2 regions of the Paenibacillus hunanensis genome follow, and region 1 is predicted to be linked to the other one. Evidence: predicted binding sites of a transcription regulator. Region 1 holds the regulator's gene; the other holds the start of a gene.
The links. Region 1 encodes NrdR, which represses ribonucleotide reductase genes. Its sites were predicted from a motif close to AACACNATATATNGTGTT; they were not measured.
Positions count from the first base shown of each region.

Region 1 (9,808 bases):
AATCGGCTGAAAATACTTTAAGTCATTGCTCAATGTATTACGACTAATATTACGAGCGGTCACCTGTAGCTTGCCTGTCCAGCGTCCACCCTGCGCAGTATCCGCATTCCAGCTAAGATGATAGGATCGCACATCCAGAGCCCGTGCAGTCTGGTAAGCAGCAAAGCGCCCACTCCAATCCGACGTTAGCGGCGGAATGCTACGCATATAACGGCGATCCTGCAATTCGATAATCCCATTATGATATGTACCATTTACCTGCAAGCGGTCAATCAGTACGCGGATCGGAATATAAACGGCATTATTACGCAGCATCGGAACAGTATCCATCGTATAGGTGCGTCCATCTGCGCGAATCTGCTTGGAATCAAGCGTTACCGTCAATAAATGGCTGTTCAATGCAATCGTAGCCGAGCGTCCCTGTGGAAAATAGGTCACCTGCGCGCCAAGTAGATCACCGACCGAGCGAAGCGGAACCTGCGCTCGTCCAGCCGAATCGATAAAAGGCGATACCGGGCCTGTAAATAGCACCGCATATTCATTTATTTTTAGCAGCGGCGGCGAGCTAAAGGACTGTGCCGCCTCCACTCGTCCTCCCCATGGAGCCAGTACCATCAGCAACAAAGCTGCCAGACAGACAATGAACGGCTTTCGTTTCAACATACATCGTTACCTCCTATCGTCTATCTCCATATTAAACGTTATTAGCCGCTAGCACAAAAAGAAAACAGGAATTGGAGAGAATATTTACCTGTATAGCAGCAGATTGATATAGCTAATTGGTGATGGATAAGAAATTCTATCTATCCTTATTATACGGAGCGATGTGTATTACATGTGTAGATGCTGGATTGTTGGATCACTTTTCAATGATAGATAGTAAGGATAGTGTTGAGGAGAGATTTTCTGGGAGATGAATAGCACGGATTAAATCAGGACGGTTCGAGCATGGAGGAACTCATCATTTATATCACTGGTATAGCCTAGCTTACATTCTATACGGGTCTATGTACTATACTGGTCTATCCGCTGTAAAAGAAAAAACCTGTCTCCTTTGCAGGACACAGGTTCGTCGGCTAAGTTCACAGCTTATACCATGATCAGATTAGATGATCGAATCAAAAGCTATTCTACCCATTGTAGTGATGTGGATTGTATATCGCCTGTTATTTGTCCACATGTTATTCGCTCATATGTTGTCCGTTCTAAGGAGCAGGCATACTTGACATTTAACTATAACAAATCAATAAGCACAGTCTTAATTTGGGATCAAACTATATACGCTGATATGTGTATGGGTACAGAAACCTCTGCGCATGAAGCACTGAATCGAATACGGATAGCACTGCAAATATGAATAGGAGGACGATTGGCATACAAGTACAGAAGACAAGCGATTGCTACTCCTCATCCTGCTCAATCTTGATCAACTTGCGCACAGGCAGCTCCTTCTCTCCATACCAGACCAGCACATCTGCCAGCAGATCCAGAATACGTATAAAACTTTCTTTATCCGCTTCCGAAATCGTATCTGCATGCTTGAACATCTCATCAAAGCACAGCTCACGCACGAATTTTGTATACTCCGTATACACCTCGCGACCCTTCTCAGACGGCTTGATATAGATGTCTTTGCGATTCCCGCTTAGATGATACTTTTCCAGCAGTCCTTTTTCCGTCAGATTTTTGACGTTTTTGGAAAAGGTACTTGGACTCACGCCGAGACGTGCTGCCATCTCTGACATCTTCTCGTCCTTGTCCTCTGCCTCCAAAATATATTCCAGCGTCTGAATCTGCGCTGCCGAGAACATCACATCGGTGCCATAGCTGCGCTGTAGCTTGTACGTGTTCGAATACGCATTACCGTACTTGATGATTTTCTCAATCAATGCCCGATGGTTACCCATCCAATCTAGTTTCATGGGAACCCCTTTCATGTTTTGTATTATCTTCTCAAGCTATGCTGTGGGTTCACATAGGGTATTCTCATATGTTGTATTCCCATCAAAGTTATATTCTCAAAAGTAGTCGTTTCGCTCATGAGCGAACATGTGCTTGAGAAGTGGCTTTCTCCGAGTTTATTGAGATTACACGCGCTTTTCAATCCAGCTAATCGTTTCCTCGATCACTTCATCCCGGATTGTTTCATTGAAAATCTCGTGCATCAGATGCGCATAGATTTTGAGCGTTTTATCCATTGAGCCAATCTCTCCGTAAAATTGACGTGAATCCAGTTCACTCACCAATCCATCATTCGCTCCATGCAATACAAGCACAGGCTCGACAAAATCAGTCGCATGCGCTTTTAGCCAGTTAATGCCTTCGCCCAGACTGTTGAACAGGTCTACCGAGATTTCCTTTTCCACCAGTACATCGTTAGCGTAAGCGGTTACAACCTCAGGCACACTACATACGCCATCACCGAGTGAGTTCGGGATATACGTTCCAGGCGGTAAATCCATCGGCAACCCGCCTGCAACCTGTGTATTGTAACGAGTGAGCGCGCCAGATAATACGATTCCCTGCACCTTTTCTGGATACTTGGTCGCAAAAGAGGACGTAGCAAATCCGCCCATACTGTGCCCGATGACAAAAATCGGAAGATCACCACTTGATTCTTGAACCTGTTCAACGGCTGCATTCACATCATCAATCATATGATGGAAATTGCTGTAATACACCCGTTTGCCTTCCGAGCGTGCATGACCACGATGATCGAATCGGTATACATTGAAGCCGCGCTCGTTGAGCTTTTCGGTAAGATAGTCATAACGGCTAGCATGCTCGCATAGACCGTGAACGATGACGATGGATGCTTTGGCATTGGGGACGATGTTTCTACTGAAATAGAGCTTGGTGCCGTCGAAGGATTCGAGTTGGGTTTCGGTGAATTTCATAGGGTTGGTAGTCCTTTCTGTGTGCTCTAAGTTTAGGGGAAAGTAGGCTTGGAATCGGCTAAACTTGAGCAGGTTACATTTTTAGATGGGAACGTGTAGGGTTGAACAGCACTGATTCATTGGTGCTCATACAGGTGGTGTGACATTGAACGTTTGCAAAGCTCTTTCTGTCACCTTGTGTTTAGAGATTTGTAATATGAGAATATCTGTGAAGAAAAATTTGTATATATTAGAAAATAAATTGTTTCTAATAGAAATAATATAATGATTATTCATAGATTGTCCAGAGAAATTTAAAGCGCTTACAAAAATAAAATATACTTTACCTCATGAACTAATCATTAATCTAGTTTGCATGTATATAGTACGGATTATATTTCTGATCTATTTAAATCAATAGTCTTTACTAGATCTACATGCAAAGTAAACCTTATGCTAATCTCATGCACATCCTTATCCCAATACCACAAGTCTCAATAGAGTGATTATGATAATACTAAAAGAAAAGAACCCTTGCTAAGCAAGAGTTCTTCAATATGGAGCCTAGGGGGATCGAACCCCTGACCTCATCGCTGCCAGCGATGCGCTCTCCCAGCTGAGCTAAGGCCCCATGGCGGTATGATTATGTATGACTCGAATGAATCAACTCTCTTAATATAGCATGCTGAAATTTATGAGTCAATATTTAACATTTCGATAGAAAATTCCATTTTCCCGTAGAATTCCACTCTAATATACATGCAAAACACCTGCCTCCTTCGCCTGTACATTTTTTATACTTTGAGCAACTATCCCAGTCTTTTATGATTCTACTATTGGACTATATTTACTGCGTTTACTATTTCAACTTTATATGCTACCTCCACTCTAAACACTACTTTCAATATATCTACTGCTTCAATTACACCGCTTCAGTCATTTCATTAAAGTAACCTTTTCATTCATTGCCACTCTCGCTACTACATTCAACTCCAATCCTCACACCTACCCCACTACTCTGTGACAACCCCGTGACAGTTCGCTCACTACGTTGACTTCCATTCCTATACAACTGGTATAATAAAGTTATTGAATAGTTTAAGATAACAAACCGGATGAAGGGAATATGGTGTTCCTCCATAATGTATCGTTACGATATGTCATTATGTTGCGTACTAGCCTTCCCCACCGGCCCGATCGATACACACGAAAAGAGGCGAATATCGTTGAAGTATTCAGCTTTAGCAAAGGCAGGACTGGGTCTTGCCTTATTACTTGTTTTTTTGACCGCCTGTGGACAGCCGAAGGAAACACGGGCAGATATTTTTAATCCAAATGGTATTAAGGTGATGCCTGTACGTGATTCATTCGGACAGATGGTGAATGTACCGATCTCGCCGAAGCGAATTGCGGTGACCGATCAGCTAGCGATGGATTATTTAAATGCGCTGGATGCAACGGTCTCTCTTGCAGCAAAGCCAGCAGGTGGAAGCTATGTATTCCCTCCTTACACCGAGCAGGAGCAACGCAATAGTCTGACATTGATCGAAACATCGAATGGCTCCCTTGACCCGTCTGCACTGGCTGGACAGAAGCCGGATCTGATTTTTACCGACAGTAGCGATCGCAGTGCATATGATGCCCTGTCCAAAATCGCTCCAACCGTTTACATCGATCCAACACTGGACTGGCGTAGTGAGCTGTATATGTACAGCACATTCCTTGACCGCGATACGATCGCACGTCAATATATGAATGCATACCAGAAAGACTCCAACAGTGCGAAAAACACGATTGCAGCAGCGAACCCAGGTACAATCGCAGCCGTGATGATCAAGGACAATGCGATGCAAGTATACGGTAGCTCACAGCAAGGTACAGGCGCGGTAATCTATCAGGATCTGGCATTGAAAGCACCGGAAGGTATACCAACAGGTGCAGCTTCCACAACGATCACCATGGCACAGCTCCAGCAAATGAATCCAGATACCCTGTTTATTGCTACAGGTGAAAAGGATGATACTGCCGCCGCACTAAGCAAGCGTATGGAAGCATCTGCGGATGGCGCAGCATGGAACGAATTGAAGGCTGTACAAAATGGAAAAGTATATATCGTTGATTCCGGCTTCTTCAACGATACGCCACTTGCCAAGTCGTACGTGATTCAGACGATTGCGGATAAGCTTACCAATAAATAAAAATCCTTACCGATAACAGAACCATTAGTGCTGTATCCTCTAGCGCTAGTGGTTCTTTGTTATTTATGGCTCGCCTTTAATTCTTCTCCTATTACTATTACTATTACTGTTTCGTTTGTACGTCTTATAATCACTTTAGCTAGCCGTATACTTGTTTCAGCTATGCGTTTTATATGTACGTTTATAAAACCGTATTCACCTCGATACATATCCTTCATGTAATCTTGTTGCTACTGCTACTCAAGCGCGCCCTTTCAATCTGATACCTTCTGCAATATCATTCTTAATTCTCTTGGGGTACAACATTCAAGCTTAATAACATTTATATTCTAAATTTTAATCCTGGATCTTCACACAATCCCTACAATAATATTGTTGCAATCCCTCACCATATGTAGTATTATCTTAAATACGGTGATTCTTTCACCACTTCCTGTCTCACATCATGAACCACACAACAAGAGGAACGGGAAGTTACATATTGCTTGCGGTCGTGGCGGAATTGGCAGACGCGCACGGTTCAGGTCCGTGTGGGCTTACCCCCGTGGAGGTTCGAGTCCTCTCGACCGCACCATATGCTTATAACCAGCACGTAATTGATTCGTCGATTACGTGCTTTTTTGATTCTTCAAAGTAAAGCCGCCGACCGCACTTCATGTGCAGATCGGCGGCTTATTTGTTTTTACATGTCTCGTGATTGGAATTGTAGGGGCGGTAGAGGGTTGAGTTATGATGACGCTTGAAGTATCGCTATGCTACCAACCACATCACTTATAGCAACTACATAGCTACTTCAAATACAGAAATACATAGCTACATAGATTACAGCACATGCACACTAGCATAATAGCTACATAGATCACGCACATACACAGTAACACACTAACTTCATATGTTACAGCACTTACATAGCCGCATCAGGTTACACTCCATACCTTCCCTTATCCCTTATTTTAGATCTGCAACAAAAGTGGTCACACTCTGTGCAGGCAGACTCATCGTAAACGACGAACCGGATGTATTCACTGTGCCGGGTGCCAGATTACGGCTAGCATCGGTTGTCCAGGAGGATACTTTGGATACACTACCGTTTTGCAGCGCAAAATTCTGGTTTGTTGCGGCATTGTTCTTGTTGATCGCTACGATCACTACCTTACCGTCACCTTTGTAGGCAGAGACGAACACATTGTTATTCGGGCTTTCGGTAGCATCAACACGAGTATAACCTGGGCGAACGAATTTGGAGAAGTGCGCCATGCTATAGCCACGTTTACTGATCGTACCGTCTTCCTTCATCGGCCCATATTGTCTGCGGATGTACCACCATACGTACGTTTGGAAATTACCGACTGCCATCGCTTTGTGCATATGGTATGCCACATCTACACCTTCCGGCCAGCGATCGGCAGAGTTGTTATCGCTGTTCGGGTAATAAACCTCGGTCATCCACAGCTCTTTTCCGGCTCCCTTTTGCTGGAACAGCGGATAGGAGAAGTTGTTGAAGGATGTCCCGTATGTATGCGTGCCGAGAATATCCATATTCGCCAGTGCCTGCGGATCATTCAGAATCGGGTCAGACATATTTTTCAAATACGAGAACGATTCGGGAGCGATAACCCGTGCATTGATCGAGCCTGCATTTTCCTTCATAAAACGCAGCATTTCCTGTGGTGTCCACCATGTCCAGGTGTGCGCATAGTCCGGTTCATTTTGTACAGAGATCGCGTACAGATTCACACCATTGCTTTTCATATAAGCGACAAAGTCGTTCAGGAATTTGGCATAGTCCGCGTATTTATCATAACGCAGACGCTTCGCAGAAGTATCTCCATCGTGATTGAACGTCTCTGTCATCTCGGCTGGTGGATTCCATGGAGAAGCGAATACGATTGCTCCCCGTGCAGCAGCGGCTTGAGCGGTTGGCAACTCTTTTGCCCAGTTGCTTTTGTTCGAGTCGATATACACACGTAGTACAGAGAAGCCTAATTGATTGTTGCCATTACCGAATGCAGTATCGCGCTGTGAAGCGGTCAGATCGCCAGCCCACAGTGCATGGTTGATCCCACCAAAGCCACGAATAACCTGCTTGGTGGAGGACAGATTCACTACTGCATCCCCTGCCGCAGATACCGGTGTCGGTGAGACAACAGGTGTCAGCAATGAGAATAGAGTAGCAACGACGAGCATGACACTGATTGATTTCTTTGTCAGATCAAACAAAATATCATCTCCTTAGCTGTTTTTAAATGAAACAGTTACTTGTATTACTATCTCTATTATGTATTTTTATACATTTATTGAGCAATATTATAATCGCGTAGTGCTTGTGAAGCGGATCACCAACAATATAGAAATACATTCCAATGTATAAATTGTGCTCAAGTTAAGTATAGTTTATATCTTGAAAATGCAGACACAACTATATGGAAATTACCATATAATTACCAAACGTTGCGTATTAGTATTCGGATGTTAGGCGACTTGTATACAGGAGTGCCTATTTTAAAATAACATCAAAAAAAACATCATCACTGTAGAGTGAATTATGCACTCCAAAGCGATGATGTTATCCTGTAGCGATACAGATCAGACATGGAAATTCAGCAAAGAGCACTAACTTTTATTCCAAATCTAATCTGCCCTGTATGCAGTCTGCCTTGTACCAGACTGCACTAGTTCCAGTTACTTCTAACTTACTCAACTACTCGTTAATAATCTAGTCCATTCAATCCTGCTCTGACTGCTTATCGTCCTGAGCCTGTGCATCCGCATAGGTATTGGATGAGGTAGTACCGGCTTGAGGCTTGGACTTCTTCTCATGCTTCGGATCGTCGCTGAGCAGTCCTTGTAGCTCCTTCATGAACATATTGATGTCCTTGAATTGACGATACACCGAGGCGAATCGTACATAGGCCACTTCATCCACTGGATACAGCTGCTCCATAACCAGTTCTCCGACAGCACGGCTCTCCACCTCAGCAAGTGCTGTTGCATACAGGCTCTTTTCCACCTCGGATACGATCGCATCCAGCTGATCGACCGATACCGGACGCTTCTCGCACGCTCTGATCAAGCCGCGCAATAATTTATCGCGGCTGAATTCTTCCCGGCTTCCGTCCTTTTTGATGACGATTAATGGGGTTACCTCGACCATCTCAAACGTGGTAAAGCGGCGACTACAGCTTTCACATTCACGTCTGCGGCGAATCGATTTATTATCGTTAGCCGGTCTTGAGTCTAGCACCTTCGTTCCATTGTGACCACAGTAGGGGCATTTCACCGCTGTGTCACCTTCCTTTCATTACTAATGCTTGTTCATCGCTCTGGTGTGTCTGTTCGTTGTGTTAAATAGCATTCATGGTTCGTCTATAAGTGCGTTATACAGGCTGCATGATTCAGAAAAGGTAACAAGGCAGCTATGCCTTGTCAAAATCGGTCATACAATTTGGTATATTGCTTATAATAATATAATACACGTTGCACATAATGTCTCGTTTCGCCATAAGGAATATCTTTGGCGTCTTCGAGCGTGCCGTCCCACTGACCGTTTTTGATCCAATTTTTCACTTTACCTGGCCCTGCATTATAAGCGGCGATAACCGCTACCTCATTCCCACCGAACTGCTGCATCAGATTGTTAATATACCAGCTGCCCAGCTCGATATTCGGCTCTACATCATGCTTCACGGAATCCAGCGTGACATCTTTGAGATGTGCCTTTTCCATCGCCCAGGTGGCGGTATCTGGCATTAGCTGCATCAATCCAAGCGCACCCTTTTTCGATTCCATGCTTGGCTGGTAGTTCGTCTCTACCCGAATAATCGATGCGATCAGGTACGGATCAACCTCGTAATTGGACGCATGGGCACGAATCTCATCCCGATATTCAATCGGATAAATGAGTGACAGCCAGCGTGCATTGAACAGGACAAGCACAAGCACAATCGCGAACAGTGGAAGTAACACTCGCTTACGGATAACGGTTCGTTTGAGCTTATTCATCCTAATCCCTTTCCTGTCCAATAACGCTCCAGCTGAGCCTCCGTCTGCTCCCATGTCCCGCTATTATCGATCACCACATCCGCAAGCTGCTTCTTTTCCTCGATATCCATCTGTGCAGCGAGTCGCTGTAGCGCCTGCTGCTCATCCAGACTATCGCGCTGCATCAAGCGTTGTAGCTGAATCTCTCGCGGTACGTAGACGACCATCGTTTCGCTAAATGTATAGGCACCCTTCGATTCATACAATAGCGGAATATCCGCCACGACGAGGCGATCGGGATCAGCCTTCTCCAGCTCGGCAACTCGTGTATGAATGAGCTCGCGAATAGCCGGATGTGTAATACCCTCCAGCGCCTTCCGTTCCTCCGGGCGTCCAAAAATATGCGCGCCCAGTCGCTTGCGATCCAGTGTCCCATCCTCCAGTAGCATGTCGGTACCAAAGCGCTCGCTGACCTGCTGAAGCACCGGATGTCCGGGCAGCATAACCTCGCGTGCAATCTGATCCGCATCTACCAACGCCGCTCCATGCTGTACCAGCCATGCAGCTACAGAGCTTTTGCCCGTAGCGATTCCTCCGGTTAATCCTATATTCATGTTGTCACCCCATTGCTTTTTGACGCGCTGGCAAAGGCTGGCATACCGGGCAATAATGCGTGCCCCTGCCGCCGACTACTGTTTTCTCGATCAATGTACCACATTCCTGGCAAGGCTCTGCTTTGCGTCCATAAATACG
Region 1 is NZ_CP139194.1:3,929,958-3,939,765, forward strand. It holds gene SK066_RS15975 (copper amine oxidase N-terminal domain-containing protein) at 1-663, opposite strand, end outside; gene SK066_RS15980 (MarR family winged helix-turn-helix transcriptional regulator) at 1,401-1,922, opposite strand; gene SK066_RS15985 (alpha/beta hydrolase) at 2,088-2,897, opposite strand; tRNA gene SK066_RS15990 (tRNA-Ala) at 3,435-3,507, opposite strand; gene SK066_RS15995 (ABC transporter substrate-binding protein) at 4,103-5,074, shown strand; tRNA gene SK066_RS16000 (tRNA-Leu) at 5,562-5,648, shown strand; gene SK066_RS16005 (glucuronoarabinoxylan endo-1,4-beta-xylanase XynC) at 6,023-7,294, opposite strand; gene nrdR (transcriptional regulator NrdR) at 7,800-8,354, opposite strand; gene SK066_RS16015 (lytic transglycosylase domain-containing protein) at 8,501-9,076, opposite strand; gene coaE (dephospho-CoA kinase) at 9,073-9,669, opposite strand; gene mutM (DNA-formamidopyrimidine glycosylase) at 9,674-9,808, opposite strand, start outside.

Region 2 (9,808 bases), 810 kb from region 1:
TTCGCCAGATAGCCGTGCAGGTTCATAACGCCCAGACCAACAGAACGCATTTCGCGGTTCGCTTTGGCTACACCTGGTGCATTTGCAATGTTCGTCATGTCGCTAACCGCAGTCAGACCCATGATGCCTTCATGCACGGATTCGCGAATTTTGCCCAGCTCCATCACGTTAACGATGTTTAGGGAACCAAGGTTACAGCTAATATCGCGACGGATGATGTCTTCCGTACCATAATCCGTAATCTCTGTTGTCTCCTGTAACTGGAAGATTTCTGTACACAGATTCGACATTTTAACAGAGCCGATACTGTTCAGAGCATGGAACTTGTTCGCATTGCTCTTGTTCATAATATAAGGATAGCCGGATTCCAACTGAATGCTTGCAATCTTCGTTAGCATATCGCGTGCGCTCATGATCGCTTTTTTCTTCACGCGCTCATCAGCAAGCAATGTATCGTACATCTCGTCGATGTTCATATCGTCCAGATGCTTGCCATACGCCTTGAATACGCTATATGGAGCAAATACGTGCAGCATTTCGTTATCTGCTGCCAGCTTGTAGAAGCGATTCGGCACGATCAGACCGATCGACAGAGTTTTTAGACGTGTACGCTCGTCGGCATTGATCTTTTTGCTATCGAGGAACTCCAGAATGTCCCAGCCGAAAATGTTGTAGTATGCCGCGCCAGAGCCTTTACGTTGACCCATCTGGTCAGCATAGGAGAATGCATCCTCCATCAGCTTCAGTACAGGCATAATGCCTTTCGCTGCGCCTTCTACACCTTTGATTGGCTCGCCGCGTCCGCGAAGCTTGGACAGGTTCACCGCTACACCGCCGCCAATTTTGGACAGCTGCATGCAGGTGTTCAGCACGTAGTTGATCGAGTTAAGGGAATCGTCCATTTCCAGCAGGAAACAGGATACCATCTCACCACGACGACTTTTACCTGCATTCAGGAAGGTTGGTGTTGCTGGTTGCAGACGCTGCTCCATCATGGAACGTGCCAGCGTCTTTGCATTTTCCGCATTACCGCGACCTAGATGCAGAGCAACAACCGCTACGCGATCTGGATAGTGCTCCAGGTATTGAGAGCGATCATTCGTTTTTACTGCATAGTCCTTATAGAACTTGGAAGCTGCCATATAGGAAGGGAATTGGAACCCGTAGCTGTGTGTGATTTCATATACTGCTTCTACCGCATCTGGACTGTAATGCTCATACATGTCCTCATAGTAGTCGTTGTCGATCATGTAACGCACCTTGGACGCAGTGTCCGTGAAGTGCATACTTTTCTCGTCAACTTCCTTCATATACTCCTGTACCGCTTCTTTATCTTTATCCAATCGGAAAAAACCGTTTGCGTCGCGTTGCATCAATAGGTTGTTCAATTCAATATGCCGCAATTTTTTCTACCTCCTGTACGAATCGTTGGGCATCACCCGTGGTGCCCGACAGTTCAAATTTGTATACAACCGGAACACCGTAGCGCTCTGAGATCAGATCCGCACTTTTACCAAAATTGTCACCCCAGTTACGATTGCCGCTAGCAGCAACTCCAAGCAGACGCTGGTGGTTCTTTTCCAGAAAATGATTCACCTTTTCAGGAACCTGACCGAAGCCTGTCGTATACGTGATCAATACGAAGGGTTCATTCAACTGCAAGGCTTCTTCAATCTGTACCGCCTGTACGGAGGAATGCTTCAGTTTTCCGATAAACCGTTTCACATTGCCTGTTTTGGAATCATATGCAATCAGCATAGGTGACATCTCCTTCTCGACTCAATATATAGTGGCTATATGTAGTGCCATGTTGCGGGAATTCAAGGCGATTTTATACGTTTCAACCGCTGCTAACCCGCTGCCGTAGCGCTCTTATGTAGCAATTACCCATATATCGCACAATCAAACACCGTAACTCAATATATGGAGGATGCTTTTGAGTTTACCCTCTATATATTGTGTTGTCAAGGTGACTTGTAGACTGTTTAAACGGTCGAAAAAGGGGCTTTTTTGTACGGATTCCCCCTGAAATGGCATAGCTACGCCTTCCGTTCATGCGTCTCCCCCTGATGAGCATGAACGAAAAAATATTTCGCTTGACATACTATATGTTGTATGGTTGATTTTCCCTCCAAATTCCATTTTTTACGTCGAAATTCTCGGATCAACCATTCCCAAATGTGGACACTCAAGTATAAAACTTTACTGCTTTCACACTAAAAAAGCAAATGAATTTTGCAACCTTTTGAGAAAGTTCATAATTGAAAAAGCTTGCAAAATTCATTTTTATTTCTCGATCATCCTTTTACATTTTTGACGAAATTCAAGATTCGTGAATAGACCGCCTTTTGAGAGCGAATTCAAAGTCAATTGCTGGAATGTTACGAATGAAAACAATCATTTAAAAGTAGATTAAAAATCTTATACGGATAGAAGTTATTTTTACCCATCCGAGCCACATTATATTTTAGAGTAGGATCAATATCCTGATATCCATATTTTGGAGAGAAAGATCGAATGAAATGTGGGACATATACATTAAGTTCTATAGCTGTGCTGTTCGGCGATCTGGAGAACGCCAGTGTCACTTCCCTTTTATTCTGTGATGATGTGCATGAGCGTATATAGCGGACATCCAGATACTGATCTCCATTCTTAATTCTATAATTTTAAATAAATTACATATAATGTATAATTTAACACGCAATATGAAAGCGTATACAAAATAAGGAGGGATTTGATGTTTCATTGGATTGGAAAATGTATCTTACTTGCTTCGCTAGTCATGGCTGGTTTTGCATCGTCAGGTATGACTGACTATGCTTCCGCTGCTGCCCCTTCGGTCGGCTCGATCCCTGCTTCGTCCATTCCAGCTCCAACTGGAAGTGGTGTGATGACATTCAAGGTAATGAACGCGACAAATGGTGCGTATTCCGATAGCCAGGTGTACTGGGGCATCCTCGGTATCAATCCCGCTACCAAGCAATGGAGCTATCTCACCAGCTCGGGTGAGCTGCGTCCAATCTCAGCAGCGCTGAATGATGCGTCCGGTCATTTGACTAAAAATGGTGTGAACTACGCCAACATCTATAGCACGATCGCGCAAAAAGAATGGGTGAGCTTACCGAAGATGGATTCGGGTCGTATGTTCATCTGTGTCGGCTCGCCATGTTATATCAAAACCTATAATGATGGCTTCGCTGGCCCGGACATTAATAACCCGTCCGATCCGAATCTGAATGTGTATTTTGACTTTGTGGAATTTACAGTGAATGATTCGGGGTATCATGGTAATACGACTCGTGTCGATGGCTTTGGCTTCCCTTTACAGCATCGTCTGGTAAACCGTGCTGGTAACTACGACCGGACGGTAGGCGAGCAGGAATCAGAAACGCGTGCAAGCCTGTTTAACAAGTATCGCAGTGAGGTTCCTTCGGCGTTCAAAGGTCTGGCAGATGTACAGGCACCTTATCGTATCGTTGCTCCGATTCATGGCTCGTTCAAGGCGGGTGGAGCGAATGCGAATTATTTTGCTGGCTATTCCAATTATTCGACGCAGGAGATTTTGCTCTGTAATGGGGCATTGCAGGAATCTCCAGGCATCTGCTCGGCGATCAATCGTCATGTGTATGCCAATCAGGCGGATTGGAACAATGTAGCGGCTTATTACAAGGCAGCTCCAGCGAACTATTATGCTAAGTTCTGGCATGATCACAGCATTGGTGGGCTGGCGTATGGATTTGCTTATGATGATTATAATCAGCAGGCGGCTTATCTTGAGGTAGGTGATCCGAAAGGGTTAATCGTTCGAGTGGGCTGGTGAGGGTTTACTGCTGGATCGTTTCTGCATACTATTTAGTGCAGATTATGATAGAACATTCGATTCAGTTCGTTGAATGTCATTGATGGAGAATGTATGGTTTGAAGAATTATATAATTAGCTGGGATGCACAATTGGGTGCTTGGTGCAGCAATCACTCCAAAAAGGAATAAGGGGACGGACTCGGGTGGAGCCGCGGGAATCTACGGAGTAGGAGTCAGTTGTAGATTCCCGCCCCTCCAAAGGAGTCCTTTCCCCTTATTTCCTTTTTTCCGTTATGTGCGTCTGCGTCATGTGGTGTATGTTCATCTGCGTCGTGTGTATATGCATCTGCATCCTGATTCTGATGCTTTATTTCAAATCGTATCTTCAATATATGAAAAGCGGAAAGTCTTCTTCTTAATAGAAGGAAACTTTCCGCTTTTTCGTATATCTTTACATTTTTTGTCGGTTAGTACGTGTTCTGAACCTAATAAAACCTTATACTGCATCGCGAACCAATTTACATCAATCCACTACTTAACCTTTACAGCAAGTAACGTTCAGATTAATTCTTTCTCTTCGCTTTCTTCTATTAATAAAAGGTTGATGCGCGTTCATTTATGCCGTACTGATCTAAGATTAGGTTTTATATCATTGTTTTATACCTTATATCGTTTATCGTTGTCTCATATCTTTATTGCATATCATTGGTTTGATATAGCATGCAGTATCAACTATAAAATCGCGCAACACTTATTTCCCTCTACCTGGCAAATTTAATTGTGGCACGGGTACCTTTGACCAATCCATATCGGATGCGAAATAGAAGCTTGGGTAGCTTGGTTGATTATAGGTTGTATTTTGACGGGCGATGCCTGTACGGTATTGGGTGTCGTGCATTAAGGTGTAGAGCTTATGATTAGTGACTTCGGAGCTGAGATAGATGCGAATGGCGGAGCTATCGGCGGTACGTAGCAGTAATTCCTCTCTCCAGTCGCCGAAAATGTCCGCGACGAGGGAAGGATTGCCTTTCGTTCCGTTATTGCTCAGTGTGCCATTTGCGACGAGTACGACGCCTTTTTGCCAGTCTTTGATAGCTGGTGTGGATTCAAGGGAGCCGTCGATGATCTGAGTAGTGAGCTGAGGGCTCCATTTGATATTCATATTGGTGCCTGGATAGCTTTTACCGATGAGTGTGCCTGTGGCGGTGCGTAGATCGGTTGCCCATGTCTCGATGCCCGGGCGAGTCGGGTCGATATCGCCGATCATGCCACGTCCGGTATCGCGTCCGGTATAGGCGCCATAGATGACTTTTCCGGTGGCTGCATCGCGCAGCGCGTAGCCATACGGTGCGTAGGTTCCACCTTCATGAACCATGTAGATTTCCTGACCGGGACGGGTTGGATCGATATCGGCTACATGCAGGGCATCCCCGTGTCCCAGCTTAGCCAGCTGACCTGGAATTGCACTTCCAGCAGGCAGGATATCAGTGGAGCTATACAGCAATGATCCATCGTGATCGACCGTGCCAGAGCCGTATACAATCTCGTCCTTACCGTCTCCATCCACATCGGCAGCGGTCAATGAATGGGCGCCCTGACCTGCCAGTGGCCCCAGATCAGGATCGGTACCGTCTCGTCCATGTGGGCCATCGTTAAATGGGTTGCTCATAATCGCCCAGCCTGTGTCCGCTGTCCAATCCTTACTCAGCTTCTTGCCATCCCAGCTATAGGATACGAGCGCTGCACGTGTATAATATCCGCGTGCAAATACGGCAGACGGTGTCTTGCCATTCACATAGGCAACCGTAGCGAGGAAACGATCCACTCGATTGCCCGGCTCGATCCGACTCATCGCGTAATCGCCCCACATCAGCCCATCGTCATAGCGCTCCGGCTCGTAGGCTACCGTCTGCTCCTCTTTGCCGCTGCGCCCTTCAAATACAGTCAGGTACTCCGGCCCGCTCACGATAAAGCCTTCAAAGTCGCGCAGATCATTACGTGTGCTTCGTGCTGGTGCATACACGTCGATAAAATAGTCTGCCAGCGCTCTGGCATCATTCAGCGATAACGGGTAGCTGTATTTTGGCGCAATACCAAATGCTTGCTCCAGCGTCGCTGGCCAGTGACCATTTTTCACTTCAGGGTGCTCACTCCAGCCCTGAAACATCGTCACCAGATGGTTATAATAATCCTCGCTGCTCATCCGATAATCATCGGTATTGGCATAGCCTGCCTGACGATCTGCTTTGGGCAGGGAAATGTATTGCTCCGACACGACATTGCCGCGTGCACCATAGCGTGTAATTTTCGTACCCGGCGCTGTTTTCATCATCAGCTCGGCTTTACCATTACCGTCAAAATCGTACACGAGGAATTGCGTATAGTGAGCGCCTGAACGAATATTCACGCCCAGATCAATCCGGTAGAGCAGGGTGCCGTCCAATCGATACGCATCGATATAGGTATTGCCGGTGTAGCCCTTTTGCGAAACGTCCTTGGCATTGGATGGATACCATTTGACGAAGTATTCATATTCGCCGTCTCCGTCCACGTCTCCAACGCTCATATCATTAGCGGAATAGGTGTAGCTTTCTCCGGCAGGTGTCACGCCATCCGCAGGTTTCTGTAGTGGCAGATCGTAATAGGTGTCATTCCAAACGGACACCGGTGCGGTCAGCTTGCTCTTGTCTGGCTTGAGCAAACTATTAGCGCTGATCCCATATTGCTGCGCAGCCACAGCAGCAGACAGCTCCACGCCTGCTTCCGCTCCGTATGTAGCTTCGCCTACGGTCGAGATAGCCTCTTCCTCATCCCCATAGACAGCCTCTGTCGCTCCATCGTTCATACGAGGCGATACTGTAATCGGCAACAGACGATAACGGTCATCTGGCTTCCCTGTACGATCCAGGTAGTTCGTGCTATCGCGCACCACCGCTACAAATGTACCGTTCCGATATACAGCAAAATCCGTTCCCGTTAGCCCTGTATCCGAATAACCTGTCACTTCATTGCCCATCAAACGCCAGCTTAGAAAGTTGCCTTCCTCTGTACGCGCAGCGACCAGTCCACGATCCAGACGCTCCAGCTGTACACCCTGCTTCCCGCCAGCTATCGCCAGACTTTCACTGTTCACTGATTCCTCCGCTGCCGATACAGGCCCTGTGATCGGCAAAATCAATACAACTCCGAGTGCTGCTGCCAAGATGCGTGTCGTTAGAGAATGCTGCTTATTGCTCACATGATTCACGCTCCGTTTCTTATTTTGATAACGCTTACAAAATAGCTTACAAAATAAAATAATGGAATAGCCTTTCATAGCCTCCCTATCCGGTTAGCTGTGCTGCTTGTGCTTACCCCTTCTCCTTTCTCTCGTTGACCTGCAGCTGCACATCAGAAGAAAGTATCTGATATTTTTTATTATAAAATCCTTCCTATGTAAGCGCGTTCAAAAATCAGATTGAACTGTTTAAATAACCGATTGAATCGTGAACATACCTGTAGCTCGCTAGCTGTTCAGTTATATACGCCGGAATACTTATTATGATCGAAGTTAAGCCATACGCCAGTCATTATGTAATATTACATAACATTAATTTATATTTTCCGCATAAGTATACTACTTTATCTTATATTTATTTACAAATAAAATAATAAATCCTCTTAAAAAGGAACGATTCCAGCTACTATATTATTAATCATTCGTATTTCGGTAGTTTTCCTTACATAAATACACATTCAATCAGCAAAAGGGGCGCTGTTTATGGAAAACAAGGCTAGTGGAGGCAAAATATTTTCGCTCGGATTACAGCATGTACTGGCAATGTATGCAGGTGCGATTCTCGTTCCGCTGCTCGTTGGACGAGCGCTTAATCTAACTAGTGAGCAGCTCGCTTATCTGGTCGGTATTGATCTGCTTACCTGTGGTATTGCTACCTTCCTGCAAGCATGGAAAACGAAACATTTCGGCATCGGTCTTCCGGTCATGCTGGGCAGCTCCTTTGTAGCGATCACACCGATGATTGGCATCGGGAATCAGTATGGACTGGGTGCCGTCTATGGAGCGATCATTGCCGCTGGTTTATTTATCGTCGTCTTCGCCGGATCATTTGGCAAAATCATTCGTCTCTTTCCACCTGTCGTTACAGGGACAGTCGTCACGGTTATCGGTCTATCGCTTGTACCAACAGGGATTAAAAATATGGCAGGCGGTGCGGCAAATAAAGACTTTGGTAGCCTAGAGAACTTTTTGCTATCATTTGGCGTACTGGCATTTATTTTGATCATGAATCGCTTTTTCAAAGGCTTTATGCGCTCGCTATCGGTGCTACTTGGTATTATCGCAGGCACACTGGTCGCAGCATTGCTGGGAAAAGTCAATCTGGCGGCGGTTAGCGAGGCTTCATGGTTCCATTTGCCACAACTGTTCGCCTTCGGCATGCCGGAGTTCCGAATTGCTCCGATTATCACGATGATCATCGTCTGTATGGTTATCATCGTAGAATCGACAGGTGTATTCCTGGCGCTAGGACGTATCTGTGAGCAGAAGCTCACTCCACAGGATATGACACGTGGCTATCGAACAGAAGGTCTGGCGATTGTACTTGGTGGTCTGTTCAATGCGTTTCCGTACAATACGTTCGCACAAAATGTCGGACTGGTTGAGCTGTCCCGTGTCAAAACACGCAATGTCATTTTCATGGCGTCCGGTATTTTAGTCGTGCTGGGCTTTGTGCCGAAAATTGCAGCACTCGCTACGATTATCCCGCCCGCTGTACTTGGTGGTGCAACAGTTGTACTGTTCGGTATGGTCATTGCCTCCGGTATTCGGATGCTGACCGAAGTGGATTTTAAGGATCAGCGTAATCTGCTTATTGTCGCGTGCTCGCTCTCGCTGGGGATCGGTGCGACTGTGGTACCTGAGCTATTCGCGGGCTTGCCATCTGCGCTGCGTATCATCGTGAGCGATGGTACGATTACAGGCAGTCTGACTGCGATCGTACTGAATTTGTTTTTCCATATGACTGCGCGCAAGTCGGAGCGTACGACTAGCGAGAATCAGCCTAGTGCAGCAGAGACTAAGATTGTAAAAGAACAGGTATCTTGAAGCATCTGTCACTTGTGAACATACTTGGAGGAGTAAAAACCCTTATACGTTTCTCATAAAATGTCATACAAACAAGCTACCAGGCATTGTCCGGTAGCTTGTTTGCTTGTTTGTATGACAGAGCATAGATCCTTTATTATGCCTTCACTGCAATACATCGCTATCCTGAATACATATATACTCCCCGTATTCTAGCCCTCCGCCGTCCAAAGCGGCGCTGAATATGGTATAATCACCACTATTGATAGTTAAGAAGGAGATGCTCATGCTTACTTTTGAACAAAAACTGGATGTGCTGCAATCGTACCCTCAGTTGCAACGCAAAAATGTTTCCCTTGGACGGGTAAATTTTCATTTTGAAGAAAGCACAGTAGAAAAGAAAATTGTCGCTTTCCATATTCATCCCAACGGCAATGGCTTTATTTACGCAGGATTGCTGGACGAATACGAGACGGATGATAAAGGCTTTGTTAATATACGCGATTATTCCGAAGAACAGCTTCGCACATTGCTCGATGCGACAATGAAGGCGATGTCCAGTCAACCCAAGCCAGTGAATGAAGTCGTAGAAACGAACACGCCATCTGTGATTCCTTTCTCTTCCGGTTCATCGGCAGGAGGTCAATGGATGAACGATGAGGGACATACCTTGATTCTCAAATATGAGGACGATATGTGGTGTCTGTATGCAGGCAGCAATCTTGATATGGCCTTCGAATCGCGCCGCGAAGCGGATGACTATTTACGCGAAGAGGGCTTCAAACCGAGTGCCAAAGCGTAATCCCCATTTGTTCCTGTTCTTATTTCTGAACGACTTTTTATTGTGAACTATTATTGAAGATTATCGATGGAACGATGATCTAGAACCAAATAAAAACAACGCCACCCTGCAGGTAGTGG
Region 2 is NZ_CP139194.1:4,737,841-4,747,648, forward strand. It holds gene nrdE (class 1b ribonucleoside-diphosphate reductase subunit alpha) at 1-1,403, opposite strand, end outside; gene nrdI (class Ib ribonucleoside-diphosphate reductase assembly flavoprotein NrdI) at 1,390-1,758, opposite strand; gene SK066_RS19150 (glycoside hydrolase family 64 protein) at 2,741-3,823, shown strand; gene SK066_RS19155 (rhamnogalacturonan lyase) at 4,556-7,042, opposite strand; gene SK066_RS19160 (nucleobase:cation symporter-2 family protein) at 7,565-8,908, shown strand; gene SK066_RS19165 (hypothetical protein) at 9,174-9,689, shown strand.
Region 2: a site for NrdR is predicted at 1,946-1,963, ahead of nrdI (class Ib ribonucleoside-diphosphate reductase assembly flavoprotein NrdI). Genes of this name have one in related genera too.